One region of the Roseateles albus genome, then DNA from elsewhere that is predicted to be linked to it. Evidence: predicted binding sites of a transcription regulator. Region 1 holds the regulator's gene; the other holds the start of a gene.
What was found. Region 1 encodes HrcA, which represses chaperone genes, less so after heat shock. Its sites were predicted from a motif close to TTAGCACTCNNNNNNNNNGAGTGCTAA; they were not measured.
Positions count from the first base shown of each region.

Region 2: the regulator HrcA is predicted to act here: its motif matches at 3,860-3,886, upstream of rpoH (RNA polymerase sigma factor RpoH).

Region 1 covers NZ_JAQQXT010000004.1:327,084-341,500, reverse strand. Annotated here, with positions in the region: gene pyrF (orotidine-5'-phosphate decarboxylase) at 1-382, opposite strand, end outside; gene PRZ03_RS09055 (Lcl C-terminal domain-containing protein) at 1,813-2,538, opposite strand; gene PRZ03_RS09050 (PEP-CTERM sorting domain-containing protein) at 2,953-3,681, opposite strand; gene PRZ03_RS09045 (hypothetical protein) at 4,406-5,125, shown strand; gene hrcA (heat-inducible transcriptional repressor HrcA) at 5,954-6,973, opposite strand; gene PRZ03_RS09035 (NAD kinase) at 7,056-7,931, shown strand; gene recN (DNA repair protein RecN) at 7,966-9,660, shown strand; gene rapZ (RNase adapter RapZ) at 9,657-10,583, shown strand; gene PRZ03_RS09020 (hypothetical protein) at 10,588-10,896, opposite strand; gene mutY (A/G-specific adenine glycosylase) at 10,912-11,943, opposite strand; gene mutM (bifunctional DNA-formamidopyrimidine glycosylase/DNA-(apurinic or apyrimidinic site) lyase) at 11,928-12,761, opposite strand; gene PRZ03_RS09005 (tetratricopeptide repeat protein) at 12,847-14,417, shown strand, end outside.
Region 2 covers NZ_JAQQXT010000008.1:82,454-96,870, reverse strand. Annotated here, with positions in the region: gene PRZ03_RS14080 (FAD-dependent monooxygenase) at 1-685, opposite strand, end outside; gene ychF (redox-regulated ATPase YchF) at 829-1,920, shown strand; gene PRZ03_RS14070 (chemotaxis protein CheW) at 2,105-2,611, shown strand; gene kdgR (DNA-binding transcriptional regulator KdgR) at 2,626-3,444, opposite strand; gene rpoH (RNA polymerase sigma factor RpoH) at 3,930-4,862, shown strand; gene PRZ03_RS14055 (SCO family protein) at 4,940-5,569, opposite strand; gene cyoE (heme o synthase) at 5,573-6,493, opposite strand; gene PRZ03_RS14045 (COX15/CtaA family protein) at 6,524-7,645, opposite strand; gene PRZ03_RS14040 (SCO family protein) at 7,650-8,297, opposite strand; gene PRZ03_RS14035 (SURF1 family protein) at 8,332-9,078, opposite strand; gene PRZ03_RS14030 (DUF2909 domain-containing protein) at 9,109-9,336, shown strand; gene PRZ03_RS14025 (cytochrome c oxidase subunit 3) at 9,412-10,296, opposite strand; gene PRZ03_RS14020 (DUF2970 domain-containing protein) at 10,357-10,596, opposite strand; gene PRZ03_RS14015 (cytochrome c oxidase assembly protein) at 10,593-11,225, opposite strand; gene PRZ03_RS14010 (cytochrome oxidase small assembly protein) at 11,244-11,360, opposite strand; gene ctaD (cytochrome c oxidase subunit I) at 11,366-12,988, opposite strand; gene coxB (cytochrome c oxidase subunit II) at 13,027-14,220, opposite strand; gene PRZ03_RS13995 (class I SAM-dependent methyltransferase) at 14,390-14,417, opposite strand, start outside.

The DNA.
Region 1 (14,417 bases):
CGATTTCGGGAAGCTCATTGTCTGTAAGGCTAGTTATGACCGTGAGTGCTAGCACTTTGAGTTGCGGGTAATCGGTCGCCGCTGCGACCGCTGCGCGCAGCACAGCCGAATCAGCGCTTGCATGTACCGTGACCATGCCAGCACCGAGCTTGCCGGCGGCGCGAACTGCGCTGGAGACCGAGTTGGGAATTTCATGTAGCTTCAGGTCAAGGAAGACACTTTTGCCTCGCCCCACAAGCTCCCGAACAACTTCGGGGCCTTCTTCAGTTAGAAGCTGGAGTCCGACCTTATACGCCGAACAGTCTTGCCCAAGTTTGTCGACGAGGGCAATGGCATCAGCGCGGCTGGGAAAGTCTAGGGCAACGATTACTTGTGCGAACATGGCGGCAATGTGGCTGTGCGGGCAAGACGTTGAAGTTGAGCAGCGAGCGACGGCTGGGCGCGGAAGGCCCAGAATGAAATGGGGGCCTGGAGGGACCAGACGTCACGAATCGGCTCGAACGTAAGGGTATCAATCACTGACATGGTAGGAGCTCGACTTCCAAAGCTTGTTCTACTGCTGGAAATTTGAGCTGGTCGCCTGGATGAACCTCGGACTGAATACCCAGCCTACCAAGTAACTCACGAACATAAGCTACCCGGCCTGACTCTGCGCGACTGGCATGTCGACCCTTTGTAGCTCGGTTTTGTCGAATAGAAGCGCAAAGAGTCTCAGGAGAGAAATGCCTGTTCGCGCTTTCAATGAGGTCACCCAATTCTTGCCGCAATTGAGCGTCCATACCGATGCCAGTCCAACTGGTGGAAGTGAACTTTATCGGGCGTGCTGCGATAGGGGGAAAGTCCCCGCCGCAAACCCAGGGTGTGGCAGTAGCGACTTCGGGGCCATCCGACGCGAATGCGGTCGCAGCAAGGAACCAGACTGCCAACCCCGCCAATGTTCGAAAAGGACAACTTTGCATTTGATGGCTAACAGTTGTGTACCGCGCCCGAGAGCGCAATAACATCGGAGTGTCGGATAAAACAGCCTGAAAGTGATTGATTTCAGAAGGCAAACGGCAAATATCAGATTTGAGTTTTGCCGCTCTTGTTACAAGTTACCTCGATGCAAGTCGCGGGGCTTGAATTGAGTGTATCGCTTGAGGTTCTCCCACTTTTTGTGCTCATTGACGAACGGGCCATCAGGGTGACGCCAAATAGCCAATGCGGGTACAAAAGCCATTCAGGTCCATTGAAATCAAATCGCCGACACAGACTCTCGTCTGGCTTGGCGACAACGCAATGCTTGACTGATTTGAATCAGGACAGGTGGCGACATTAATGGAATACGCACGGCACGAATTGATGTGCTCCAAGGTAGAAACCGGCCGGCAAGCCAGCATTCGGAGCGGGCGTAGTTGAAGAGCGCTGGGAAGAAAATGAAGTTCTTATTGCGCAGAAAGAATGAAAGGAGCCCCAGGCATTTGACGACAAAGAATGCGCTGGTGCTCGTACGATGCTAGCCGGAGCAGCAGCTACTTGGCGTTTCGTGGTTCAGTTTGAGAAAGGCATATTCCAGGTCACGAGGACGCCGAATTCGATTCAAACTAAGCTCCCAATCCGAGACAGCAAATCCAGTTCTATTTCGCCAAGGCAGGCAGCGTTCAATGCTTCTCGCTGGTCCGCGATTCTGAGCGACTGTTCAAGCCCATACCGAACATCTGCCCACCGTTAAAAGGCAGACACTCATCACGAGACATCGGTTTGCAAAATTATGATTGGGGCTTGTACCCCCAATTCCGCTGAAAAAGTCAAATGGGCCGAAGCGTCAAAGTCTCAAGATGCCCGCCAACGACGTACCAGCAGCAGGCAAGTCAACCCAATCAGTAGCAGGGACCATGTTTGTTGCTCTGGCACTGCGGCCACATCTCCAGAGCGCACAGCCAGCGCGTACAAAGTTTCGCTCTTGTCGCTGTAGCCCTGGAAACCGTCGGGGGTACCGAAGAACCATGCGCTACCGGAATACAGCGCGGACTCCGTACTGGACCAATAGTCGGCGGACTGCATTCGGAAATTGCCGGTATTTGTCAGGCCATAACCGGCTTGAACATTCGTCGTACCAGGAACGTAAAAGCTCTTGTTACCCAGGCTCTGAAAAAACAGGTGCGACATTTCGCTGCCCGTTGCAACGCTGCTGTCGGGGTTGTAGCCGCAGCTTGTTCCGCCGGTTGCAGAAAAATCACAACTGCCATCTGCAGTAGTGACATGGGTCGTCGGTAATCGCCAGCCGCTCAGGCCGAAGTGGTCTTGCTCGGCCCAGGCTTTGGCGGCGGACCAGGCCATGCCATTAGCGCTAGCGTTACGCAACCAAGTAACGTTAAGGGCGGTGTCGTAAAACGCCTCCGGGCCGTTGGCAAGGTTACCGTCCAAGTCTCGCGCTAGCAGCGTGGTTTCCCATGTGCCTTGACCCGACACGCCGGTTGCATTCGCCGCACCTGCCAAGGTCAATACAACCAGCATTGCGCCCGTCTTTAAGAACTTCTTCATCATCAAGGTATGCATTGTCTTTTCCCTGTGTATGGATACAAGTTTTGAAACCCAATCACTTGCTCCTCGACAGGTCAACCATGCGACAGGGCGCCCGCAGTGTAGGGGCGGCATTACGTCTCAGTTACCCCTACTACATGGGGGGGAGGTGCAAAAACCTAGTTTCCTTTTTTCAAATCCGCATGCATATTCAGATTGGGACCCGAGCTAGCCCTTACGTTTTGTCTCATGTGCGTGCCAAATTCCGTATGACTGCTGCAGGCACGGTCCAGTCCGTGATGGCCGACTACAAAGTGCTTTTCCGCGCGTCCACCAGCCGCTACCTTGTAGCCATTGCTAACGAACAATCGGCGTGCAAAAGGAAGAGTGGGGGCTAGCGCCTCCACTCTTCCTTAAAAAATATGCCAAAGGAACCGAAGCGTCAAAGCCTCAAGCTACCCGCCTCCGACGTGACAGCAACAGGCCAGTCAAGCCAATCAGTGTCAAGGCCCATGTTTGTGGCTCCGGCACCGCGACCACATCTCCTGGGTGTACAGCCAGGGCGTAAAAACTTTGGTCCTTGCTGAAATTAGCCTGGCTGCCGTAACCGAGACTGAAAAACCACGCGGTACCCGACTGCGGTGCGTACACCGTACCGGACCAGCTGCTGTAGGACCGCAGATTTTTGAAATCACCGGTGTTTGAGAGGCCCCAGCCCGCTTGGTCGTCCAAAGTACCCGGTATGTACCTGCTCTTGTTGCCCAGACTCTGAAAGAACAGATGCGCCATTTCGCTGCCTGTGGCTACGCTGCTGTCGGGGTTGAAGCCGCAGCCGGTGCCACCGAAATAGGAATAATCGCAGCTGCCATCTGCGGTGGTGACGTGGGTTGTCGGCAAGCGCCAACCGCTCAAGCCGAAGCGGTCTTGCTCGGCCCAGGCTTTAGCTGTGGACCAGTTCATAGCGCTGGCACTACCGGCACGCAACCAGGTGACGTTAAGGGCTGTGTCGTAAAAGGCCTCCGGACCATTGACCAGGTTGCCGTCTAGGTCACGCGCTAGCAGCGTGGTTTCCCATGAGCCTTGACCCGGCACGCCGTTTGCATTTGCCGCACTCGCCAAGGTCAATGCACCTAGAAGCGCTGCCATCTGCAAGGACTTCTTCATTATCAAGTTCCGCATTGTCTGTTCCCTGTGTATGGATACAAATTTTTAAACCCAATCACTTGTTCCTCAACAGGTCAACCATGCGACGGGGCGTCAAGAGTGTAGGTTCGACATAACGCATCAGTTACCCCTACTACATGGGGGGGGTAGGCGCAAAGAACCTAAGCTCACACTATCTATAAGGCCGCCGTCTGATTTAGCTTGGAAAGCGTGGCGGTCCCTGACTTTTGCCCTGCGCGCGCCGAGGCCTGTATGACTTCGAAGGGCACAAAGGTCCATATATATCCGCATAAATCAAACAGCCAGCACGGACTTTCGTTTTGCATGGCTACATCGCAATGCCGAGCTGATTTAAATCGGAACAGCTGGCCAAGTTGAGCGGAATACGCACAGGACGTGTAGATGCATTCCAAGGCAGGAAAGGACCAAACAGGCCCTTCGCGTATTCGCCGTGGCACTGTCCACCAACGCAAAAGCTCACCGCGAATTCAAGTCCTCAGACGGAATTCACATCAAGGCGGCGCACCTATCCGGCTAGCTTCGCCCTTTACTGCCCCTTGAGCACAAAAGCGCCTTAATTCAGCCAGCAGTAGCCTGCGAATTTGCCGCACAAGCACTCCCCCGCCACTGGCGTCGAAATACGCCGATGAGGCCCGCTGCGCGCCCGTCCGCCCACTGACTTTGACCCCAGTCACTACACGTTGAACGCGTCAATGTTGGCGCGACAAAGAGGACACGTATGAAATCAATGGGCAAGCTGACAAAAGCACAGGCAAGAGGACTCCAGGCAATGAGCGAGTGGAGTAGTTTTCAAAGTGGGAATTTGGTCCCGGCATCAATCGTCAAAGGGCAGACTCGTTTTCAACTCGCGTACATAGTTCGTGAAGCGGACATCGAGACGCCAACCCGGCGTCGCGGCATGGAGCAACCGCAGAGAGCGTGTTGGTCGATATTTGCAAACATCCCCACTCAAATGTGGGCGGAGGCGGGATATGTTGAAACCGAGACTTTTGGCACTGTGTTCATTGACCGCCAAGCATCTGGCCGCGCTTATTTGTGTCTCGCTCACGATGTGGGCAACGATTGGCAGCATCGGCTAACCATTCCGCTTGTTGGCAAAACCATGCGGACAATCTTAGAAGATGTGCAGGCAGGTGCCCAGCTCAGGCTCAATCTAACCTGCAAGGACTTCGACGACGACATCACTTTGATTGTTGAAATCAAAGAGGGTGACGTTCGAGCTGAGGACTGGAGCGACATGCCTTCCAAAGTTGAAATCAATGACTTCATGAATGAGGCAGTCGCTTACGCGTCAAGGCAATTTGAAGAGCTGAGCTCGAAGCCAATTGAAGGGTTGCCATTGGCATCAAATGTGTGCCTGGCGTTGCTGTTGCCACCAATGTTCGATGAAGCGGACCCAGGTGAGGCTGGGGGTCAGAACGAGGGGGCTGGATGTTGATGTCAAGAGGAAAGGCAAGTGGCGCCGGGCCTCGAATGATTGAATGATTTCTGTCCCGCTGGCGTGATGTCGGCGGGACATTTTTTTTGGGCGAATCAACTCCACAGTACTTGAAAGACTGCGGGCTCGCTACAAAAAGAGAAATCCCCAGCTTGCCTGTCCGCGCGCAGGAGGCGCCGGGGGCTTAGGGAAGGGGAATCTTCTCTGTATGTCTAGTGAAAGTGGTAGGCCGTCGCGGACTTGAACCGCGGACCAAAGGATTCAACTATCGCAAGGTTTCCCTCACGGTTGGACTATCTCATCACCCTCGCAAAATGCGGTGGGGTGCCGGGCGCTCGAGGCGGTTATTAAGGGGACTCTACCCCTCCGCTAGTCTCTGCACCTTCTGAGGCTGTAGCCTCAGCTTGGCTCAGGATTGCCGTGGCACTTTCGCGCTTTAGGTTTCCCTGAGTTCACCCGGTTTTCCAATGGTAGTTACCTACCATGGTCACAACTTTCGCTATGAGTCCTCTGCTCTGACCAGCTGAGCTAACGGCCCACTTTTCACAGCCTGAGATTGTACCCCATTTGGTCTTTCCGCCCCTTTGCACCTAATCTGGCGCATTAAAAAGTGGAAAGTAGGTGGAAAGCAAAAATCGTTTTCCAACCAATACCGCCCTGAAACAACGATGAACACTACATTCAGCAGCATCACAGTTTGTTAGTAGAGATGATTATGAGTCCTCTGCTCTAACCAACTGAGCTAACGGCCCCCTGGGGGTTTCTTCGCTTCCACCGCTACAGCGGAAGCGCGCGATTGTATAGGAGCGCTTTAACGCCGCGCGCCGGCTACTTCTGCGACAGCGCTTGGCTGATCATTCTGGAAGTAATGTCAACGATCTGAATCATCCGGTCATAGGCCATGCGCGTCGGCCCGATGACGCCCAAGGTGCCGACGACCTGGCCATTCACCTCGTAGGGCGCCGAAACGATGGACAGCTCCTCGAAAGGCACAACCTGACTCTCGCCACCAATATAGATGCGCACACCCTCGGCGCGGCTGGACACGTCCAACAAGCGCATCAGCTGTGTCTTTTGCTCAAACACATCAAACAAGCGCCGCAGGCTGCCCATATCGTTACCAAAATCTTGCACGGTGAGCAGGTTGCGCTCGCCGGAGATGACCACCCGCTCTTCCTCATCGGCCATGGCCTCGGTGCCCGCTTGCACGGCCGCGCTCATCAAGCTGGCGATTTCACCGCGCAACTCGTCAACCTCGTTCTTCAAGCGCTCGCGCACCGCCTCCAGGCTCAGGCCCGCGTAATGGGCGTTGAGGCGATTGCTGGCTTCGGCCAACTCGGTTTGGCTGAGGTCTTGGGCGGTGAAGATGACACGGTTCTGAACATCACCGTCGGGCGACACCATGATGACCAAGACGCGCCTATCGCCCAGACGCAAAAACTCGATGTGGTGGAAAACACCGGGCTTGCGCGGCGCCGTCACCACGCCGACAAAGTTGGACAGGCTGGACAGCAGATGGGCCGCGCTGGCGATGACGCGCTGGGGCTGGTCGGGCTGCAGCTGCGTGTCTATGGGTTTGGCATCGGCACCCAGCAGGGCCGGCTGCGCCGTCAGCATGGTGTCGACAAACAAGCGGTAGCCGCGTGCGGTCGGGATGCGCCCGGCACTGGTGTGGGGGCTGGCGATGAGGCCGAGCTCCTCCAGATCCGCCATCACATTGCGGATGGTGGCAGGGCTCAGCTCCAGACCGGAGGCCTTGGAGAGCGTGCGGGAGCCTATGGGCTGGCCGTCGGCGATATAGCGCTCGACCAGAGTTTTCAGCAGTGATTTGGATCGCTCGTCAAGCATGCTTTGCATTGTAGGTTCCTGCTGCATGGCCAGTACGCGGGCTTCCCCGTAACGTCATAGTGCTGTGGTGTAATTCCGCGCTATGGCCAAACGTTTCCAGCATGTGGCAATTGTGGGCAAGCATCAGGCCCTGGGCATACGCCCGATTCTTGAGGAGATTGCCGAGTTCGTCACTCGGCAAGGCCTCGACGTTTCTCTTCAACAAGAGACCGCCCTGAACACCGGCATGACCAATTACGACGCGCTGTCGAATGAGCAGTTGGGCGCGCAATGTGACCTGGCCATCGTCGTCGGCGGCGACGGCACGATGCTGGGTTTCGCGCGCGAGATGGCCCGCTTTGGCGTGCCGCTGGTGGGCATCAACCAAGGGCGGCTGGGCTTCATCACCGACATCTCGATGGAGCGCTTTCGCGAAGCGCTCCCACCCATCTTGGCCGGCGACTACGAGATGGAGCATCGCAATATGCTCGAAGGCGAAGTCTGGCGCGACGAGCGCAGCATTTTTGAAGGACTGGCTCTCAACGATGTGGTGGTGAGCCGGGGTGCTACGGCCAGCATGGTGGAGTTGCGCATCGATGTTGGCGACGAGTTCGTTGCCAATATGCGGGCCGACGGGGTGATCGTTGCTTCGCCGACCGGCTCTACCGCCTATTCGCTGTCGGCCGGCGGGCCAATTCTGCATCCCAGCATCGCCGGCTGGCTGCTGGTGCCGATTGCTTCGCACACGCTGTCCAACCGCCCCATCGTCTTGCCGGACACCGGCGATGTGACGCTGGAGATCGTTGCCGGCCGCGACGCCAGCGTCAATTTCGATATGCAAAGCCTGGCCAGCTTGCTGCATGGTGACCGCATCAGCGTGCGCCGCTCGGCCCACAAGGTTTGCTTCTTGCATCCCAAGGGCTGGAGCTATTACGCCACCTTGCGCAGAAAGCTGCGCTGGTATGAGGGAGTGAGTTGATGAACTCCTTTGCAATGCGATCGGGGGCTCGTTAATGCTGCGCCGCCTGAACCTGCGCGACTTTGTCATCGTGCCCGAGCTGGAGCTGGACTTCGCTGCCGGATTTTCGGTGTTGACCGGTGAGACTGGCGCCGGCAAATCGATCCTGGTCGATGCGCTGCAACTGGCGCTGGGTAGCCGGGGTGACGCCGGCGTGGTGCGTGAAGGCGCGGCGCGGGCCGAGATTTCGGCTGAATTTGACCGCCCCGCCCATCTGAACGACTGGCTAGAAGAAGCCGGCTTTGAGGACGGCGGCGGCACATTGCTGCTGCGCCGCGTGATCGACTCACAGGGCAAGAGCCGCGCCTGGATCAATGGCAGTTCGGCCACCGTGTCCCAGTTGCGCGAACTGGCCGACAGCCTGCTGGACATCCACGGCCAGCACGCTTGGCAAGGCCTGACCCGCGCGCCGGCCGTGCGGGCACTGCTGGACAACTATGCCGGTCTGGATACTTCGGCCTTGGGTCGGGCCTACGGCGCCTGGAAGCAGGCCAGCGACAATTTGGCCGCCGCCGAGACTCGCCAGACTGACTTGTTACGTGAGCGGGAACGGCTGGCCTGGCAAATCGGCGAAGTCGCCAGGCTGTCGCCCGGCCTGGATGAATGGGATGCCCTCAACACCGAACATCAACGCCTGGCCCATGCCGCTTCGCTGCTGGACGCGGTGCGCGGCGCCTTGGATGCACTGACTGAAGCCGAGCCTAGCGCCGAATCGCAGACCGACGGTGCCCTGACCCTGCTTGAGAAGGTCTTGGACTATGACGCCCGACTGCTGCCGGCCGTCGAAGCCTTGCGCGGGGCGCAAGCGCAGCTGCAAGACGCAGGCCATACGCTAAGCGCCTATATGCACGGCACCGAGTTGGAGCCCGCCCGCATGCAGGAGCTGGACGAGCGCATTTCCGCCTGGCTGACCTTGGCCCGCCGCTACCGCCGCCCTCCCGCTGAACTGGCGCACTTGCTGAGCCAATGGCAGAGCGAATTGCAAGCACTTGACGCCGCCACCGATCTGGCCGCGCTGAACGCCGCCTTGGCTGCTGCGCGCAGCATGTTCGAGCAAGAAGCCCAGCGCGTCAGCCGCGAGCGCGCCAATGCCGCGCCCAAACTGGCCGCCGCCATCACGCAGGCGATGCAGCAGCTGGGCATGAGTGGCGGCCTGTTCGAGGTCAGCCTGCTGAAGCAAGAGCAGCCACAAAGCTTTGGCCTGGAATCGGCCGAGTTTTTGGTCGCCGGGCACGCCGGCAGCACGCCTCGACCCTTGGCCAAGGTGGCCTCCGGCGGCGAGTTGTCGCGCATCGCGCTGGCCATTGCCGTCACCACCTGCCAGCAAGACAGCGGAGGTGTGGGCACCTTGATTTTTGATGAAATCGACGCCGGTGTCGGCGGCGCTGTGGCCGAAATCGTCGGCCGCCTGATGAAGCAGTTAGGGCGCGAGCGCCAAGTACTGGCCGTGACCCATCTGCCTCAGGTCGCGGCTTGTGCGGATCAGCATTTGCTGGTTGCCAAAGCCCAGCACGCAGGCCTGACGCTGAGCACGGTGCAGGCCGTGGCGGGCGAAGCCCGTGTGGCCGAAATTGCCCGCATGCTGGGGGGCGAGCGCCTCTCGTCCACCAGCATGGCCCATGCACAGGAGATGCTCGACCTGTCCGCTTCCCCTTCCACCAAAACGCGATCAAAGAAAGCCAAGTCATGACCCGCCTATCAGCCCAGCCGCTGGAACCCGCAGCCCAGGACGCGGCGATACAAAGCAATGTTGTGTTGGTCACCGGCATGTCCGGCGGCGGCAAGTCGGAGGCCATGCACGCGCTGGAAGACGCCGGTTTCTTCTGTGTCGACAATTTGCCGGCCGACCTCTTGCTGGACTTTTTGCGCCTTGAGCAACAGCGCGGCGAGCGCAGGGTCGCGATTGCGGTGGATGTGCGCAGCGCCGGCTCCTTACCGCTGTTGCTGCCCCTGTTCAAGCAATTGCGTGCCGACGGGGTTGCGATTCGCTCTATCTTTTTTGATGCCAACACCGAGACCTTGATGCGCCGCTTCTCGGAAACGCGCCGGCCCCATCCCTTGCGTCAAGAGCAGAACGCGACAAGCAAGGACGAAGGCCACCGGGCGCTGCTGGAGGCCATCACACTTGAGCGCGAGCTGCTAGCCGCCTTGCGCGCCGAGTCCACCGTGCTGGACTCCAGCCAGCTTCGCCCTGCACAGCTGCGCGCCTGGGTGCGCGATCTGGTCGTGGTGGACGGTAACTCGCTGACACTGGTGTTCGAGTCCTTTGCCTTCAAGCATGGTGTGCCCAGTGACGCCGATTTTGTGTTTGATGTACGCGTCTTGCCTAACCCCTATTACGAGCGGGAGTTACGCCCTCTCAACGGGCGCGACCAGCCGGTCGCCGACTACTTGGCGGCCCAGCCCGAGGTGAACCTGATGCTGAGTCAGATCGGTGCTTTCATGGCGCAATGGCTGCCCAACTTTGCCGCCGATCAGCGCAGTTATTTGACGGTGGCCATTGGCTGCACCGGCGGCCAACATCGTTCGGTCTATCTGGTGGAAACTTTGGCGCAACAATTCGCGCACCATGGCCAGGTGCTGAAACGGCACCGTGAGTTGGACGCCAAGTAGGCGGTCACACTTGCTGTTGTTTTTCGTCGTCCGAATACAGCAGCACCAGCAGAGCCACCGAAGCCAAAGGCGCCAGCAAAACCAGGGCCAGCATCCAGGGCAATAAGCGCCGTCCGCTGCGCTTCAAGGCTTGGCCCATGAAGACCCAATGGGCCATCAGCCCGGCCGCAATACCCAGGCTCAAGAACGTCAACAGAGCGGCCGACGGCTCGCCTTCGGCGTTGGCGGCCGAGATCAAAAACCACAGGCAGCAAGCTGCCGCCAACAAGGCGACCAGCGCGGATTCGACAGCATTTTTGGTAGCAGCGTTCATAGCTTCAAGCCTGGATCAAGCAATCATTTTTTTCAAGGGCGCCGGCAACGCGTACTCGGCCAAGCGTTCTCGTGCCACCCACACGCCACCGGGCTCAGCATCATTTGCCGTGGTGAGCACATCACCGCGCCGGGTGTGCAGTATCCAATCAAAATGAGTCAGCACATGATTGATGCGCGGCATCACTTCCAACTTGGCGCCGACGGCGTCGGCGGCCGCTTGTAGGGCGGCCTCGTCGTCATAAAGCGGCAAGCTCCACAAACCCGCCCACACGCCGGTGGCGGGCCGCTGCTGCAGCAAGACCTGACCCTCACGCTCCAACCACAACCACCAGTTCTCACGCCGACCACGCTTGAGTTTGCGGGTCTTGATGGGGTAGCTAGTCGGGTCGCCTTCGAGCCGACCGGCGCATAAATCGGCCACCGGACACAGCAGGCATTGCGGCGAGCGCGTGCTGCAGATCGAAGACCCCAGGTCCATCAAGCCCTGCGTATAAGCCACGATGCCCTCGGCAGGCGCCAACTCGGTGGCCAAGACCCAGAGACGTTTTTCTTCGGCACTGCTGGCGAGGTCGCCCTCAAAAGCCAGCAAGCGGCCCAACACCCGTTTGACATTGCCGTCCAGAATCGCCACCCGCTCGCCGAAGCAAAACACCGCCACAGCCGCTGCCGTCGAGCGGCCGATGCCGGGCAGGGTTTGCAGCGCGGCCGCATTGCCGGGGAACTGCCCGCCATGCAATTGCACCACCGCCTGCGCACAGGCATGCAAATTGCGCGCGCGGCTGTAATAGCCCAGGCCGGCCCAAAGTGCTAACACCTCATCCAGGCTGGCCGCAGCGAGATCGGCAACCTCGGGAAAGCGCTCCAAAAAGCGCTGGTAATAGCCCAGCACCGTTGCCACCTGCGTCTGCTGCAACATGATCTCGGAGAGCCAGACGCGGTAAGGGTCACGGGTGTTTTGCCAGGGCAGCTCATGCCGGCCATGGCTGCGCTGCCAAGCGACCAAGGTCGGCGCAAATTGCTGAGGCAGGTTTATCGCTTTTGACATTGAGGACAGAAAAAAGTGGAGCGCTGGCCTTGCACGATGCGCCGGATGGGGGTGCCGCAAGTCAGGCAGGGCTGGCCCTCCCGGCCGTAAACGCGCGCCTGCATCTGAAAACTGCCGGCCACGCCATGCGCGTCCTTGAAATCTCGCAAGGTTGTACCGCCCGCCTCCAAGGCCTGCGCCAGCACCCCGCGCACCGCTTGGGCCAAGCGCTGGGCACGCGGGCGACTGAGCTTGGAGGCAGGCAGGCGCGGATCAATACCGGCCAGAAACAAGGCCTCGCAAGCATAGATATTGCCGGCGCCGACGACGATATCGCCGGCCAACAAGGCCAGCTTGATGGCGACCCGCCGCCCGCTCAAGCCCGCATGCAGATGGGCGCCGTCAAAGCGAGGGTCAAAGGGCTCCAGCCCCAAGCCGCCCAGCAGCTTGGCAGCCGGGTTGGCTGCCAAGGCCTCGGACCAGACCACCGCACCGAAGCGGCGCGGGTCGGTCAGGCGCAAGAGGCCGCGATCGGTCTGCAAGTCGAAATGATCATGGGCGCCGGCCGCCGCTGCGCCAGTGCCCGGGGTAAAGGCCAGTGATCCTGACATGCCCAGATGCAGGAGCAGGCCGCCGCTGGCCGCCGGCCTTGACAAGGGCAGCCACAGATACTTGCCACGCCGGCTGACTGCACCGACCCGTGCTCCCGTCAGTTGCTCCGGCCCCAAGCCCAGCGGCCAGCGCAGCGGCTTGCCCAGGCGCGCCTGCAAGACGGTGGCGCCCTCAATGGCGTCGGCAAAACTGCGGCGGGTGACTTCGACTTCGGGGAGCTCGGGCATGGCCTGCATGATATCGGGGCAGAATGCCCCCTCACCTCTCGGCCCGTCAGCGCTGAGCCAGGTTTGTATTGATGCAGGAGCCTTCATGCCCGAGAAATTTCGCCGCAACGCTGCCGGGGCCTTCGCCATCGGCGCCTTGCTGGCCAGTCTGCTGAGCCCGCACGCGCGGGCCGGCGCCACGCCCGCGGCGGCGGCGCCCTCGCCCATGAATTCAGAGATGGACGCACCGCTGTTCTACCAATTGCTGGTGGGTGAGATGGAATTGAACACCGGCCAGCCCGGTGTTGCCTATCAGGTACTGCTGGACGCGGCGCGCCGCACCGGCGATGAAGCTTTGTTTCAGCGCGTCATCAATATCGCGCTGCAGGCCCGTGCCGGCGATCAGGCCTTGATTGCCGCCAAAGCCTGGCGCGAGTCGCAACCCAAATCAAGCGCCGCCCACCATATGGTGATCCAGTTGCTGGCCTTGTTGAACCGCCCGGCTGATGCGGTGGAGCCCCTGCGCTCACTGCTGGCCCTCACGCCGGAGGCTCAGCGGTCTGCCGTGCTGGAGCCGCTGCCAGGCTTGTTTCAACGCGCCCCGGAACCCAAGCGCGTGCTGGCCGCCTTGGAGCCGGTTCTGAACAATGCTGCACAAGAGGACGCTACCAAGTTGGCCGCCAAGACAGCCTTGGCCCGGCTGGCAATCGCCGCCGGCGACAGCAAACGCGCGCTGGCCCTGGCCCAAGAAATCGACGGCTTCGCGCCGCTGTCTGATCAGCCCATGCAGCTGGCCCTGGAGTTGCTGCCACAACAAAGCGAGGCCGAGGCCCTGATCACCCAGCGCCTGCGAGCCAAGCCGGACAACGTGGCGCTTCGCCTAGCCTATGGCCGCGCGCTGGCCCGTGCGCAAAGACCGGCCGAAGCGGCGCGCGAGTTTCGCGCCATCACGCTGGCCTCACCCAGCACCAGCAGCGCCTGGTTTGCGCTCGGCACGCTGGAGCTGGACCTGCGCCACGCAGACGCTGCGGAAAAGGCTTTGCGCGAGTATCTGAGGCAGCTTGAAGACAGCAAGCCAGCGCCAGCAAATGATCAGCTCAAGGCGGAGGGTGAAGGCGAGGACAAGACGGACCCGCAAGCCACAAATGAAGCGCGGCAACAAACTTGGCTTTTGCTGGCTCAAGCGGCCGAAATGCGCGGCGACCTCAAAGCGGCCGATGCCTGGCTGCTCAAGGTGGACTTGCCGCAGCGCCAGCTGGAAGCCAGCTTTCGGCGCGCCTCCTTGCTGGCCCGCCAGGGCAAATTGAGCGAAGCTCGCCAACTGCTGCAGGCACTGCCCGAAACCAGTCCGGAAGAACTGCGTGCCAAGCTGCTGGCCGAGTCTCAGCTGCTGCGCGACGCACAGGACTGGTCGGCGGCGCATCAGGTGCTGGCAACAGCCGTTGAGCGCTTTCCCAATGACCCCGACCTCATATACGAACAAGCGATGATGGCCGAGAAGCTCGACCGACTGGATGCGATGGAGATCTTGTTGCGCAAGGTTATTGCCATCAAGCCCGATCATCACCACGCATACAACGCGCTGGGCTATTCGCTCGCCGAGCGCAATGTACGGCTGGACGAAGCCAAAAGCCTGATCGCCAAGGCGCTCAGCTTCGTACCGTCCGAGCCCTTTAT
Region 2 (14,417 bases), on a different contig from region 1:
TCATGGCCGCCTCGAACTCGGCATCGGGCTCAGCCAGCAAGTCAAGCGCCTGCTGCTCGGGCAAGGACCACACCAGGCCGTAGGAGCAGCCTGCGCTGGGTTTTTCAATCGGCAACAGGGCCAAGACATCGGGTGACCTGAACCACTGCCGTGCGACGCCTTGGTGAGGCAGGTTCGAGCTCAGGCGGGCGGCAATGGCGCGGTGGCCATAGGCGTGGGCCTCAAAGCGCACGCCCAGCTCTGCACGCTGCTGGGAATCGCGCCCCTCGCACAGCGCGGTCAAATCGGCGGGCACCGGCGCATCGACGATCTTCACATGGGGAGAAAAGCGCAAGGCCGTGGCGAGCTGCTGCTCCAGGGCGCCCGCGTCAACGATGAACGCCAGCTCAGCAACACCTTGCTGCCAGGCCGAAAACTCCAGCAGCGCGCCGGCTTGGTCGCCGCTGACCTTGATGTCGTAGACCGGGCTGATCGCGTCAAGAGGCAATGAATCCCAGACCTTGAGTTCGCGCAACAAACGCACCGAGGCGGCGTTCAAGGCATAGCTGCGCACATCTTCTCGCTGCGCCAAGCTGGCCTCGGCGCTGCCCAGCAAGGCCACACGCAGGCCCTGCGCGCCCAGGGCCAACGCCAAGCTGCGCCCGACACAACCCGAGCCACGAACCAAGACCTCATATTTTTGCATTCGGGCATTGTAGGCAAGGCGCTGGAAGGCGTTGGGTCAGGGCCCCTGAACAGGATGCAGAACAAGGCTTAGAACAGGTCATTTAGCCGGAGCGTCTAAAATCCCGCCTTTGCGTCTCCCGCACCACACCCAGAAAGCCTTCCATGAGCCTCAAATGCGGCATCGTGGGCCTGCCCAATGTTGGCAAGTCCACTCTTTTCAATGCGCTGACCAAGGCCGGCATCGCCGCCGAGAACTACCCCTTCTGCACGATTGAGCCCAATGTCGGCGTGGTCGAGTTGCCGGACGAGCGCCTCGCCGCCCTGGCCGAAATCGTCAAGCCCGAACGCATCTTGCCCGCCGTGGTGGAGTTTGTGGACATCGCCGGCTTGGTGGCTGGCGCCTCCAAGGGTGAAGGCCTGGGCAACAAGTTTCTGTCGCACATCCGCGAAACCGACGCCATCGTCAACGTGGTGCGCTGCTTCGAGGACGGCAACGTCATTCATGTCAGCGGCAAGGTCGACCCGATCTCCGACATCGAGGTGATTCAGACCGAACTCTGCCTAGCCGATATGGGCACGGTCGAGAAAAGCCTGCACCGCTACAACAAGGTGGCCCGCGCCGGTGACAAGGACGCGATCGCCCTGGTCAAGGTGCTGGAGAAATGCGAGGCCGCGTTGAACGAAGCCAAGCCGGTGCGCGGCATTGACTTCAGCAAGGAAGAGCTGGTGCTGCTCAAGCCCCTGTGTCTGATCACGGCCAAGCCGGCCATGTTCGTCGCCAATGTGTCGGAAGACGGTTTCGAGAACAACCCCTTCCTCGACCGCTTGACCGAGTACGCGAAGGCGCAAAGCGCGCCGGTGGTGGCGATTTGCGCCAAGACCGAAGCCGAGTTGTCGGAAATGTCGGACGAAGACAGGACCATGTTCCTGGCCGAAATGGGCCAGGACGAACCAGGTCTGAACCGCCTGATTCGCGCCGGCTTCAGCCTGCTGGGCCTGCAGACCTACTTCACGGCCGGCGTCAAGGAAGTGCGCGCCTGGACCATCCACAAAGGCGACACCGGCCCGCAAGCCGCCGGCGTGATCCACACCGACTTCGAACGCGGCTATATCCGCGCCCAAACCATCGCCTATGAAGACTTCATCACCTACAAGGGTGAACAAGGCGCCAAGGATGCCGGCAAGATGCGCGCCGAAGGCAAGGAATATGTGGTCAAGGACGGCGACGTGCTGAACTTCTTGTTCAACGTCTAAGGCTGCAACAGCTCAGAAGCCCCGCTGAATTGAAACTCAAGCGGGGCTTTTTTTCGCCCATCGTTTGAAAAAGCCAGTCGCCGGGGCTTGATCCCAGGATTCAACGGCCAGCTTCGGCGCAAAATACCTGCACCCTTCGGCCCTTTTCGCAAAAACTCCGTAACCTTGCTAGCCCGTCCAATCCATGAGCACTACCGCACTGGTTTCTTCCTCCGGCTCCAACGCCGTCTATGCCGCAGACCAGGCCCGGCCTGATTCCAAGCAATTTCTGACCTTTCATGTCGGCGCCGAGGAATACGGCCTCGACATCTTGCGGGTACAAGAAATCCGCTCCTATGAGCCGCCGACCCGGGTTGCCAACGCCCCGCACTTCGTCAAGGGCGTCGTCAATCTGCGTGGCGTGATCGTGCCTATCGTCGACCTGCGTTTGCGCTTGGGGCAAAGCGGCGAGTACAACGCCTTCACCGTGGTGATCGTGCTGAACGTTTGCCAGCGCGTGGTCGGCATCGTGGTGGACGCCGTCTCCGACGTGCTGGAGCTCAATGTCGAGCAGATCAAGGCGCGCCCCGAAGTCGCCGCCGCGCTCGACGCGCGCTTCATCACCGGTCTGGGCAAGATAGGCGAGAGGATGCTGATCCTGCTCGATATCGAGGCCATGGTGTCCAGCCCCGATTTCGGCTTGATGGACTGAGACGCAGCGCAGTTTCAGGTCGATGCGGCCTTCACCGCATCGAGCGGGAATTTTGTGCATCCCAGCTTGGCGGAAATGTCCCGGCTGGCTGCAGTGAGCATGGCAATGATTTCCGGCGCTTTCTCTTCGTCATAGCGAAATGTCGGAAAGGAAACGCTCATGCCGGCAATCGGCTGGTTCAGCCGGTCAAAAATCGGGATGCCCAGGCAGCGGATATGTTCATCGAACTCCTCCCTGTCCTCGCCATACCCTTGCGCCTTGCAGCGCTCCAGTTCGACCAAAAAGGCTTGCCGGTCGACGATGGTTTTGTCGCGAAAACGCTTGAACTCGGCGCCATCCAGGATGCGGTCGCGCCGCTCGGGATGCTCCCAAGCCATCAGCACCTTGCCGATGGCGGTGTTGTGCAGCGGCGCGCGCCGCCCTACTTTGGAATACATGCCCAGCGTGTGGCGTGAATCGATCTTGTGCACATAGATGATCTCGCTGTCGATCAAAGTGCCCAAGTGAACCGTCTCGCCGGTCTTGTCGGCCAGCATCTGCATATGGTGCTTGGCCAGATCCACCAGATCCGGGTACTGCAAGGCCTTGGCGCCCAGCTCGAAAGCCCGCATGGTCAGGCCATAGCGCTCGCTGTCGGCTTGTTGATGCACATAGCCCAGCGTCATCATGGTCTGCAAGAAACGGTAGACCGTCGCCTTGGGCATGGCCAAGCGCACCGACAGATCCGAAATGCCGGTCTCGCTGCGCTCTGACAAGGCCTGCAAGATCGCAAAAACCTTCAGTACCGCCGCAACCGATTCCGGTTGCTTGGCATCGTTTGACTCATCGTCCATTTGTTCCAAATGCCTTGGTAAAGCGTTTCAATTGATTTGAATTATCTCTGAACGGTTGCCCGCCCCCATGAGGGCTTGCACCGAGCGGGTGCAAGCCGACCAAAACTCAGGGTAGTGATTGATTGCGGTACTCCAACAGGCGATTGGCCTGCTCACCGCTGCTAGCGAACGGCCGCCGCGAGGTTGACGGGCCCCAGGGCGCAATATGAGGCCCGAGCTGGCTGTCGCGCACCAGCGCTTGGCCGTTCGGCGACTGGCCCGCAAGTTCAGGCAGTGAGAGTCCCTTTTTTGTGTAGCCGGCGTTCCAAACTGAATGCAAAAGGCTCGAAACTCAGTGAGGGTCGATACTAAGTTAGTGATTGCACTCGCTGAGTCCTTGGTTTTTAGATGACCGTCTTCCGAAGTCTCCTCATCTTTGGCACTCCTCGCGATGGAGTGCTAATATTGCTCCTGTCGACCTCACAAGGTTTGCTTTGAGAAAGAAGATGATGACGATGTCTAACCCCTCTGCTCTGACGGTACGCGACCCATGGTCGCTGGTGCCTTCGCTCGGCAATCTGGATGCCTACATCTCCGCCATCAACCGCCTCCCCCTGCTGAGCGCGGAAGAAGAAGGCGCAGCTGCTCGCCGTCTGCGCGATACGGGTGATCTTGAGGCCGCCGGTAAGTTGGTTTTGTCCCATTTGCGGCTGGTAGTTTCTATTTCACGCCAGTACATGGGCTACGGCCTGCCGCAAGGCGATTTGATCCAGGAAGGCAATGTCGGCCTGATGAAGGCCGTCAAGCGCTACGACCCTGATCAAGGCGTGCGCTTGGTCAGCTATGCGATGCATTGGATCAAGGCCGAGATCCACGAATATGTGCTGCGCAACTGGCGCATGGTGAAGGTCGCCACCACCAAGGCGCAGCGCAAGCTGTTCTTCAATCTGCGCTCGATGAAGCACAGCATGAAGGAAGACCAGTCGGATGACATGAGCCACCGCAACAGCCTGACCGAGGCACAGCTGGATCATGTCGCGACGACGCTGAATGTGAAGCGCGAAGAAGTGCTGGAGATGGAAACCCGCATGTCGGGCGGCGATGTGGCGCTGGAACCGCAGACCGACGACCATGGGGACGGGAGCGAAAGCTATGCGCCAATCGCCTATCTGGCCGATGAAAGCCAAGAGCCGACTCGCGTACTGGAAACACAGGCCCGCAATACTTTGGCCAGCGACGGTATCAATCAGGCCCTGGAGGCACTGGATGAACGCAGCCGGCGCATCGTTCAGGAACGCTGGTTGAACGTCAACGACGACAACACTGGCGGCATGACGCTGCACGAACTGGCCGCCGAGTACGGCGTCAGCGCCGAGCGGATCCGCCAGATCGAAGTGGCGGCGATGAAGAAAATGCGCAAGGCCTTGACGCCGGCTTGATCAGGCCAGCAGCCTGTCGAACAAAAGCCCCAGCGCGCAAGCGACTGGGGCTTTTTGTTGAGCAGCATGCGCTGAAGCTAGTTCTTTTCCGCCAACAACAGTTTGATGTCATTGGCCAGCGCCGATGCGCCTGAACCGTAGCGTGAGAACACGCGCACCCGGCCCTGGGTGTCAAAGATGAAACTGGCGGCGGTGTGGTCCATGGTGTAGCTCTCTGGCGTCTTTCCGGCCACCTTGGCGAAGTAGACCTTGAACTCTTTGGCTACCGCCTTGGTTTGTTCATCGCTGCCGCGCAGGGCAATAAAGCTGGGGTCAAAGCTTGCCACATAGGCTTTGAGCAAGGCCGCGCTGTCTCGCTCGGGATCAATGGTCACAAAGATGCCCTGCACCCTTTCGCCGTCCGCACCCAGCGAGCGCTTGACCTCGGCCAGCTCAGCCAAGGTCGTCGGGCACACGTCGGGGCACTGGGTATAGCCAAAGAACACCACCGGAATCTTGCCCTTGAACTCGGCCAAGCTGCGGCTGCGGCCGTCCTGGTCGCTCATATTGAGGCTGCGGGCGTATTCGGCGCCGGTCAGATCAACACCTTGAAAGCTCGGCTTTGCTTTGCTGCCAAAGCCAAGTTGGTCGCAAGCCGTCAAGCCCAGACTGATCGTCAGCAAGGCCGCTAGGCCTAAGTTGCGGCTGATGCCGATAACTTTCTTCATGGTTCAACTCGTCCAGGGCAGCAGGTAGTGGTCGACCAGCAGCGCCGCAAACAAGAGCGACAAATGCCAGAGCGAAAAGCGGAAAGTAGCGCGCGCCAACTCGTCGGAATACTCGCGCCACAGCCTCCAGGCATAACTGCAAAAGCCCAGGCCCAAGCCAATCGCGCTGAGCAAATAGATCCAGCCGCTCATGCCGGTCAAAAAGGGCAAAAGCGTCGCGGCAAACAACACCCAGGTGTAGAGAAAGATCTGCAAGCGGGTGTACTCAGCACCATGGGTGACGGGCAGCATGGGCAAGCCGGCTTTGCGGTATTCCTCGGTTCGGTAAAGCGCCAGGGCCCAAAAATGCGGTGGCGTCCAAAGGAAAATAATCAAACACAAAAGCATCGCCTCGGGCCCGACATCGCCACGCAAAGCGGCCCAACCCAAGACCGGCGGCATCGCGCCTGAAGCGCCGCCAATGACGATGTTTTGCGGCGTCATCGGTTTCAGAATAACGGTGTAAATCACCGCGTAGCCGATGAAGGTGGCGAAGGTCAGCCACATGGTCAGCGGGTTGACCCAAAACCACAAAATGGCCATGCCCAAACCACACAGAACAGCCGAAAAAATCAGCGCCTGAAGGCGGCTGAGCTCGCCCCTGGCCGTGGCCCGCCACGCGGTGCGCTTCATCTTGGAGTCAATCTGCTGCTCAACCAAGCAGTTGAATGCAGCGGCGGCGCCGGCCACCAACCAAATGCCGACGGTGGCTGCCCCGACCTTGACCCATTCGCTCGCGGAGGGCAGACCGGGGATAGCCAGCGCCATGCCGATGACCGCGCAAAACACGATCAGCTGAACGACCCTTGGTTTGGTCAATTGATAGTATTGCTGCCAGCTTGAGCTAGGCGGCGGCGAAGCAGCGAGGGGGGGTGATGAAGCCATAGGGACGAAGAATACGGTGGAATAGGAAATTCAGAGCCGAACTTGACGGACTTCGCAAAGCCGCGCCAACAATGTGGTCAACAAGATCAAAAGGGCCGCTGCACCGGCGGTATGGGCCAAAGCGGCCAGCAGTGGCCAATCCAGCACCACATTGGATACGCCGCTTAAAACCTGCCAAGCGGCGACCAGCAATAGGCGACGCGCCCATTGCCCAGCCTCAGTCTGGCCACTGCGCCAAAGCCGCCAAGCCAAGAGCAGCAGCGCGGTGAACAAAATCAAGGCACCCAATCGGTGAGTCCAGTGGATGGCAGTCAAGGCGGCGAAGGGCAGCCAACCTCCGTCGGCGCCCACACCCAACTCACGCCAAATCGTAAAGCCATGGCGGAAATCCAGCTCCGGCAACCATTGACCGCCCTGGCACTGAGGAAACTCGGAGCAAGCCAAGACCGCGTAATTGGTGCTGACCCAGCCGCCCAGGGCGACTTGCAGTAAGCTCAGCACGAGCACGACCGCCACAGCCCACCTGAGGCCGCGGCCAAGCGCCAAGGGCTTGGGCTGATAGCCCTGCGCTTGCCAGGCGAGCAACATCAGCAGCCCCATGCCCCCGAGCAAATGCAAGGTCACGATGGCCGGGAAGAGCTTCATCGTCACCGTCAAAGCGCCAAAAGCCCCCTGCATGCAAACCCAGATCAGGGTCAGCGTGGCCCACCAGGGCGACACCGCGCCGGCCTGCCCTTGGCTAGCCCGCGCATATCGCCAACTCATCACGCACAGCACGAGGATCAACACGCCGACGCCGCTGGCAAGGTAACGATGGACCATCTCGACCCAGGCCTTGCCATGCGTGACCGGGCCTGTAGGCATGGCGGTTTGGGCGGCCAAGATTTCGTCCCTTGCTCCCAGCGGCGAAGCGCTGCCGTAGCAGCCCGGCCAATCGGGGCAACCCAGGCCGGAATCGGTCAGCCGCGTGAAAGCGCCAAACACCACCAAATCAAAGGTCAGAAACAGGGTCAGCAAAGTCAGGGCTCGCAGCCTCGCCTGCGGCCCGGCACCTGCCGACCGCAGACGCAGCCAAAGCAAGGGGCCGGCAGCCAACAAGGCGCCTAGCCCCGCCAGTTGCCACAAGGGGGTGAAGTCAAACGACGCTGTCATGGCCTCAACGCCCGGCTTTGTCCCAACCTGCATTGGCCTTGAGTAGCCGATTCAAGTCCGCTTTGACCTTTGCCGGGTCCGGCGTCTGCGGCGACCTCAGCATCCAGCGGCCCATTGGATCAATCACAAACAGATGGTCCCGCAACGCCGTGCCTGCGGCCGGCTTCAGCCATGCCTCCAACTCGGCCTTGGACGCCCGCAGCACCGTCACAGCCACGCCTTGCTGGGCCAGCGCCTTTTGCAAGGCCGGCTTCAGTGCAATGTCATCAGAGAGCAGCAAGAGCTTGTCGACCTTGTCACGCTCCTTACCCAGCATCTCACGCAATTGACGCTGCATGAACAACTGCTTCTCGCAGGCGTCGTCGCAGTCACCGCTCTGCACCAGGGTGAGCAACCATTGCCCTTTCAAAGAATCGGCAGCAACAGCTTTGCCGTCCAAATCACGCAGACTGAGCTTGGCCGGCAGGTCGACGGTCGGCTGGATCAAATCGCCATAGGCTTGGCCGCGCGGCTGAATCACATAGAAGGTGAAGTAGGAAGCCAAGACGGGCGCGGCGCAGGCGGCCACCACCAGCAACATGCGCAAGCGCCCACCACGGGTCCGCTCTTGCGCAGCCATTTGCTGAGGGTCGGGCAAACCATGGACGGTCATACCGAGGGGCTCATCAACAAGCTCAACATGCCCCTTAGGGCTGCTTGCGGGGACGGATTGTTTGAAACCAGACATAGAGACCCAGAATTAAGGCAGACAGCAAAAACCATTGAAACGCATAACCGTAGTGCTTGTGCACGCCCGCGTCGGGCGCCTGCCAGCTACGAAGAAGTCCATCAGGCGCCGGCTGCTCGCCCACTTGCGCCTCGGCGAGTTGCAGGACGGTGACCGGCAAGAGCGGTCGACCGAGCTCTTGCTCGAACGCCGGCAGATCTAGATTTTGCCGGATCAGGCCAAGAGGTGCGCCCGAAAACTCATAGACCTTGGAAGGCGCGGCAATCAAACGCCCGCTGACGCTGACAAGGCCAGATGGCGTCGGTACGTTTTGCAGCTGACTACGATTGCTCGCATCGCGGGGAGACCAGCCGCGCTGCACCAAAACCAACGCGGACTGCCCCTCCAGTTGCAAAGGCGTCACCACAAAAAAGCCCGTGCGCCCGTCCATTGGTCGGTTGTCCAAGAAGACGGTTCGTTCATTCAACCACCTGCCCCGCAACGACACTCGCCTGTGCAACTGCTGTGTCAAACCATCCGGCATCTGGCTCAATGCAGTCAGCTCGGCGGTTTGCAGCGGCGGCTTCTCGCCAAGCGCCAGTACAGCGGCCTGCAGAGCCTCCTTCTGTCGGGCCCGGTCCAATTGCCAAAAGCCCAGCCTGGCGGTCAAGGCCGCCGACGACAAGCTGATGAGCAAGAGCAGAACAGCCCGTGAATTCAGCTTCATCAGACCCGCGCCGACAGATAATCAGCAGCCATGAAAACCATATTTCTTTTCGCCTTCATCGGCATACTGGGCGCGCTCGGCGCTGCCGGTCTGTTCATGCTCAAAAACAACAGCGGCGCCGACAAAAGCCAACGCAGGCCCAAGATGGCGCGCGCTTTGGCGTTGCGGGTTGGCCTGTCCGTGGCGCTGTTTGTGTTCATTTTGTTCAGCTATTGGATGGGCTGGATTGAACCCACCGGTTTGCCGCTACGGCCTTGATAAGTTTGCCTTGGACCACAAAAAAGCGCCGCATTTTGCGGCGCTTTTTGCAGGGCAAGCCTAATCGGCTTTGGCTTACATCCAGTAAACGATAACGTAGAGACCCAACCAAACCACGTCAACAAAGTGCCAATACCAAGCCGCACCTTCGAATCCGAAATGGCGGTCCTTGGTGAAGTGGCCTTTTTGCAGGCGCAATGTGATGAACAGCAGCATCAACATGCCCACAAAGACATGGAAGCCGTGGAAACCGGTCAACATGAAGAAGGTGGAGCCGTAGATGCCGGAAGTCAGCTTCAGGTTCAGGTCTGCATAGGCGTGCGCATATTCGTAACCTTGAACGCCCAGGAAAGTCACGCCCAACAAAACCGTGATCCACATAAAGCCGATCGTCTTGGCACGGTTACCGGCGATCAAGGCGTGGTGTGCGATCGTCAGGGTAAGGCCCGAAGTCAGCAGCAATGCCGTGTTAATGGTCGGCAGTGGCCAAGGGCCCATGGTGCTGAAGGGCTCTACGGTGCCAGCAGGTGCAGCGGTTGCACCGGCTGCGACGCTGGGCCACAGAGCTTTGAAGTCTGGCCACAGCAGCGAATTTTCCAAGCTGCCCAGGTTAGGAACGGCATGCACCCGGGCCCAATACAAGGCACCGAAGAAAGCCGCGAAGAACATCACCTCGGAGAAGATGAACCAACCCATGCTCCAACGGTAGGAAAGGTCGATCCGGTCGCTGTATTGACCACTTTCGCTTTCGCGAATCGCTTCGCCGAACCATTGCGTCAACACGAATGCAAACCACAGCAGGCCAAAGCCCAGCGAATAGGCGCCCCACTGATGGCCATTCACCCATTGCCCCGCTCCGAGGGCAACAAAAAACAGGCCAATCGCACCCATCACTGGATGCCTTGACGGGCCTGGAACGAAGTAATAAGGGGCCTTGCCCGTGGTGGTCGCTGCCGACATAACTCTTCTCCTCGAACTAAATTCAGTCCTGATTACAGTCCTGATGACGCTTGATCGAATCTAGGCACCGGCGATACCGCTGCCAATGACCCACTGGACCAGCACCACCAACACCAACACGAATAAAACCGCACCCAAGATGCCGGCGATGATGACATGCACCGGGTTCAGTTGGGCTACATCTTTCTCATAATCGGCGCCGCGCCGCACGCCGAAAAACGACCAGGCCACCGCTCTCATCGTCTGCAAAAACGACAGGGGCCGCGCCACAGCCTGCTTCAAATCTTCGCCGGCCTTCATGAGGCCGAGCCCTTCAATCCTTGCACCGCCGGCTGCATCGCCGCCGTTTTCTTGACGCCCTTGCCCGCCACCTCAAAAAAGGTATAGGACAAAGTGATGGTCTTCACGTCTTTGGGCAGCTTGGGGTCAATCACAAACACCACCGGCCACTTCTTCGATTCACCCGGCTGTAGGGTGTACTCGTTGAAGCAAAAGCACTCCAATTTATTGAAGTGCGCGGTGGCTTGCTTTGGGGCATAGCTCGGTATTGCCTGCGCCGACATCGTCTTGTTCTGCACATTGCGGAACTCATACATCACCGTCGTCAACTCACCCGGATGCACCGTCAGGTACTTGGTCGCGGGACTGAACTCCCACGGTCCGCGCGAATTGGCGTCAAACTCGATCACGATGCTGCGGCTGTAATCGATCTGAGTGTTCTTGACGTCCTCGGCGCGCACCGCGTGCGTGCGCTCCGCCAAGGACAGCACATTGATGCCGAGCGCCGTGCATATCGCGCGGTACAGCGGCACCAAGGCGTAGCCAAAGCCGAACATCAAGGCCGTCACCACGACAAGCTTGCCGACCAAGTGCAGGTTGTCCCTGCGCAAGGCGGCGGCGAATCTCCAGGTATCGGGCTTCATGCTCATTGACTCAATAAAGCCGGCTTAGAAACCGAACAGCATGATCTTGCTGACAAAACCCACGCCGAACACGATCGCAACGCTGAGCAGAATCAGCGCCAAGCGCCGATTGCTCTTTTGTTGTTCAGGGGTAACTGCCATGGTGCTCAGCCAATGATCTTGGTGGCCGCGGCGTTCAGCTTGGGCGGCACTTCAAAGGTGTGGAACGGCGCCGGCGAAGGCACTTCCCACTCCAGGCCTTCTGCGCCTTCCCATGGTTGCTGCGGAGCTTTTTCGCCCTTGCCGCGCATCATCGGAATGACCACAAACAAGAAGAACCAGACCTGCATCAGACCGAAGCCGAAGGCGCCCACCGATGCAATCGCGTTGAAATCAGCGAACTGCAATGCGTAGTCGGCGTAGCGACGTGGCATGCCGGCCAGACCCAAGAAGTGCATAGGGAAGAAGGTGATGTTGAACGTGACCAGCGAGCCCCAGAAGTGGAACTTGCCTTTCCACTCGGGATACATCACACCGGTCCACTTCGGACCCCAGTAGTAGTAGCCAGCGAACATACCGAACAGCGAACCGGCCACCAGCACATAGTGGAAATGGGCCACCACGTAGTAGGTGTCCTGCACCTGAATGTCGATCGGCGCCATCGCCAGGATCAGACCGGTGAAGCCGCCCATCGTGAACACGAAGATAAAGCCCACAGCCCACAGCATTGGTGACTCGAAAGTCATCGAACCACGCCACATCGTCGCCAGCCAGTTGAAGATCTTCACACCCGTCGGCACCGCGATCAGCATGGTGGCGTACATGAAGAACAACTGACCCGTCACCGGCATGCCGGTGGCGAACATATGGTGAGCCCAGACGATAAAGGACAGGATCGCGATCGAAGCCGTCGCATACACCATCGAGGCATAGCCGAACAAGCGCTTACGAGCAAAGGCAGGCACGATCTGGCTGATGATGCCGAAGGCCGGCAAGATCATGATGTAGACCTCGGGGTGGCCGAAGAACCAGAAGATGTGCTGATACATCACCGGGTCGCCGCCGCCGGCGGGGTTGAAGAAGGAGGTGCCGAAATGGCGGTCGGTCAGCGTCATCGTGATCGCGCCGGCCAATACAGGCATCACGGCGATCAACAGGTAGGCCGTGATCAGCCAGGTCCAGCAGAACATCGGCATCTTCATCAGCGTCATGCCAGGAGCGCGCATGTTCAGAATCGTCACGACGATATTGATCGAACCCATGATCGACGACGCACCCATGATGTGCATGGCGAAGATGCCCGCGTCCATCGATGGGCCCATTTGCAGGGTCAGCGGTGCATACAGCGTCCAGCCAGCGGCGGGCGCGCCGCCAGGCATGAAGAACGAGCCCACCAGCAACAAGGCGGCAGGAATCAACAGCCAGAAGCTGAAGTTATTCATCCGTGCAAAGGCCATGTCGCCGGCGCCGATTTGCAGTGGAATCATCCAGTTAGCAAAACCGACGAAGGCCGGCATGATGGCGCCGAACACCATGATCAGGCCGTGCATGGTGGTGAACTGGTTGAACAGCTCAGGATTGAAGAACTGCAGACCCGGCTGGAACAGCTCGGCGCGGATACACAAGGCCAAGACGCCGCCGATCATCAGCATGGTGAACGAGAACAGCAGGTACAGGGTACCGATGTCTTTGTGATTGGTGGCGAACACCCAGCGACGCCAGCCCGATGGGGCATGGTGATCGTGGTGGTCATGAACGTCGTGACCGTGATGGTCAAGCACTGCACTCATGTTGTTTCCTTTTTCGATGCTTGTTGACGTTCAGACGCTTACTTGCGCGCTGCCAGGACTTCGGCCGGCTGCACCACTTGACCGGTTTGATTCGACCAGTGGTTCTTGGTGAAGGTGATCACAGCCGCCAGATCGGTATCGCTGAGTTGCTTCCATGAGGGCATGGTGTTCTGGTTCTGGCCGTTCAGCAGCACGGAGATCTGCTTGAGTTTCTCGTCGCTCAGCACCACGGCAGCACCGTCCAAAGGCTTGATCGGGCCCGCGCCCTTGCCGTCGGCCTTGTGGCAGGCGGCGCAATTGGTGTTGTATACCTTTTCGCCGCGCGCCAACAAGGCGGGCAACTCCCAAACCTTGCTCGGATCATCGGCCTTGGCGGACATGATCTTCTTCTGCTCGGTCACCCACTGTGTGTACGCCTCGGCGGAAACCACCTTCACATGGATGGGCATATAGGCATGCTCTTTGCCGCACAACTCGGCGCACTGACCGTAGAAGTCGCCTTCTTTTTCGGCCTTGAACCAGGTGTCGCGCACAAAGCCAGGAATCGCATCTTGCTTGACGCCGAAGGCCGGCACCATCCAGGCGTGAATCACGTCGTTTGCGGTGGTGATGATGCGGATCTTTTTATTGACCGGCACCACCAGCGGATGATCAACGCGGAACAAATAGTCATCGCCCGATGGCTTGCCGGAATCCGACATTTCCCGCTGGCCAGCATCCAAGGCCGAGATGAAGCCGATGCCTTCGCCCTCACCCTTCAGGTAGTCATAACCCCATTCCCACTGGTAACCGGTGGCTTTGATGGTCACATCGGCATTGGTGGTGTCCTTCATGGCCACCACCACCTTGGTAGCAGGCAGCGCCATCAAGATCACGATCACAAAAGGAACGATGGTCCAGGCGATCTCAACCGCCACGCTCTCATGGAAGTTGGCGGACACCGCGCCCTTGGACTTGCGGTGCTTGAAGATCGAATAAAACATCACGCCGAAAACGGCGACAAAGATCAACAAGCAGATGACCATCATGAAGTTGTGCAACCACATCTGGTCGGTCGCAATCTTGGTCACCGGCGGGTGCAGATTGAGCTGATTGACGGCCGGGCCGCCCGGCAGATCGTTCACCGCCAAGGCCACTTGCGTCGCCAGCGTTGCACCGGCCGCAAGTGCCAATTGCCCCACTTGCCCCAAGCGGCGCGCGGCCTGATGCACTCGTGCGTTCATCATTTTCATGGTCGTCACTCTTGTTTCTAATTCAATTCTGGGAAGCCGCAGGAATCAGCTCGCATTTGCGCCAGCTCAAGCCTTACGGCAAGTCCTGACCCTAGACTACGGGGTCAAATGTTGACTAATTAAATAGTTTAGCCTACCGCCATCACCTCTCTGTGGTCTTTGCGGCACTTCATGCCCCCGATCGGCGCACCATCGCC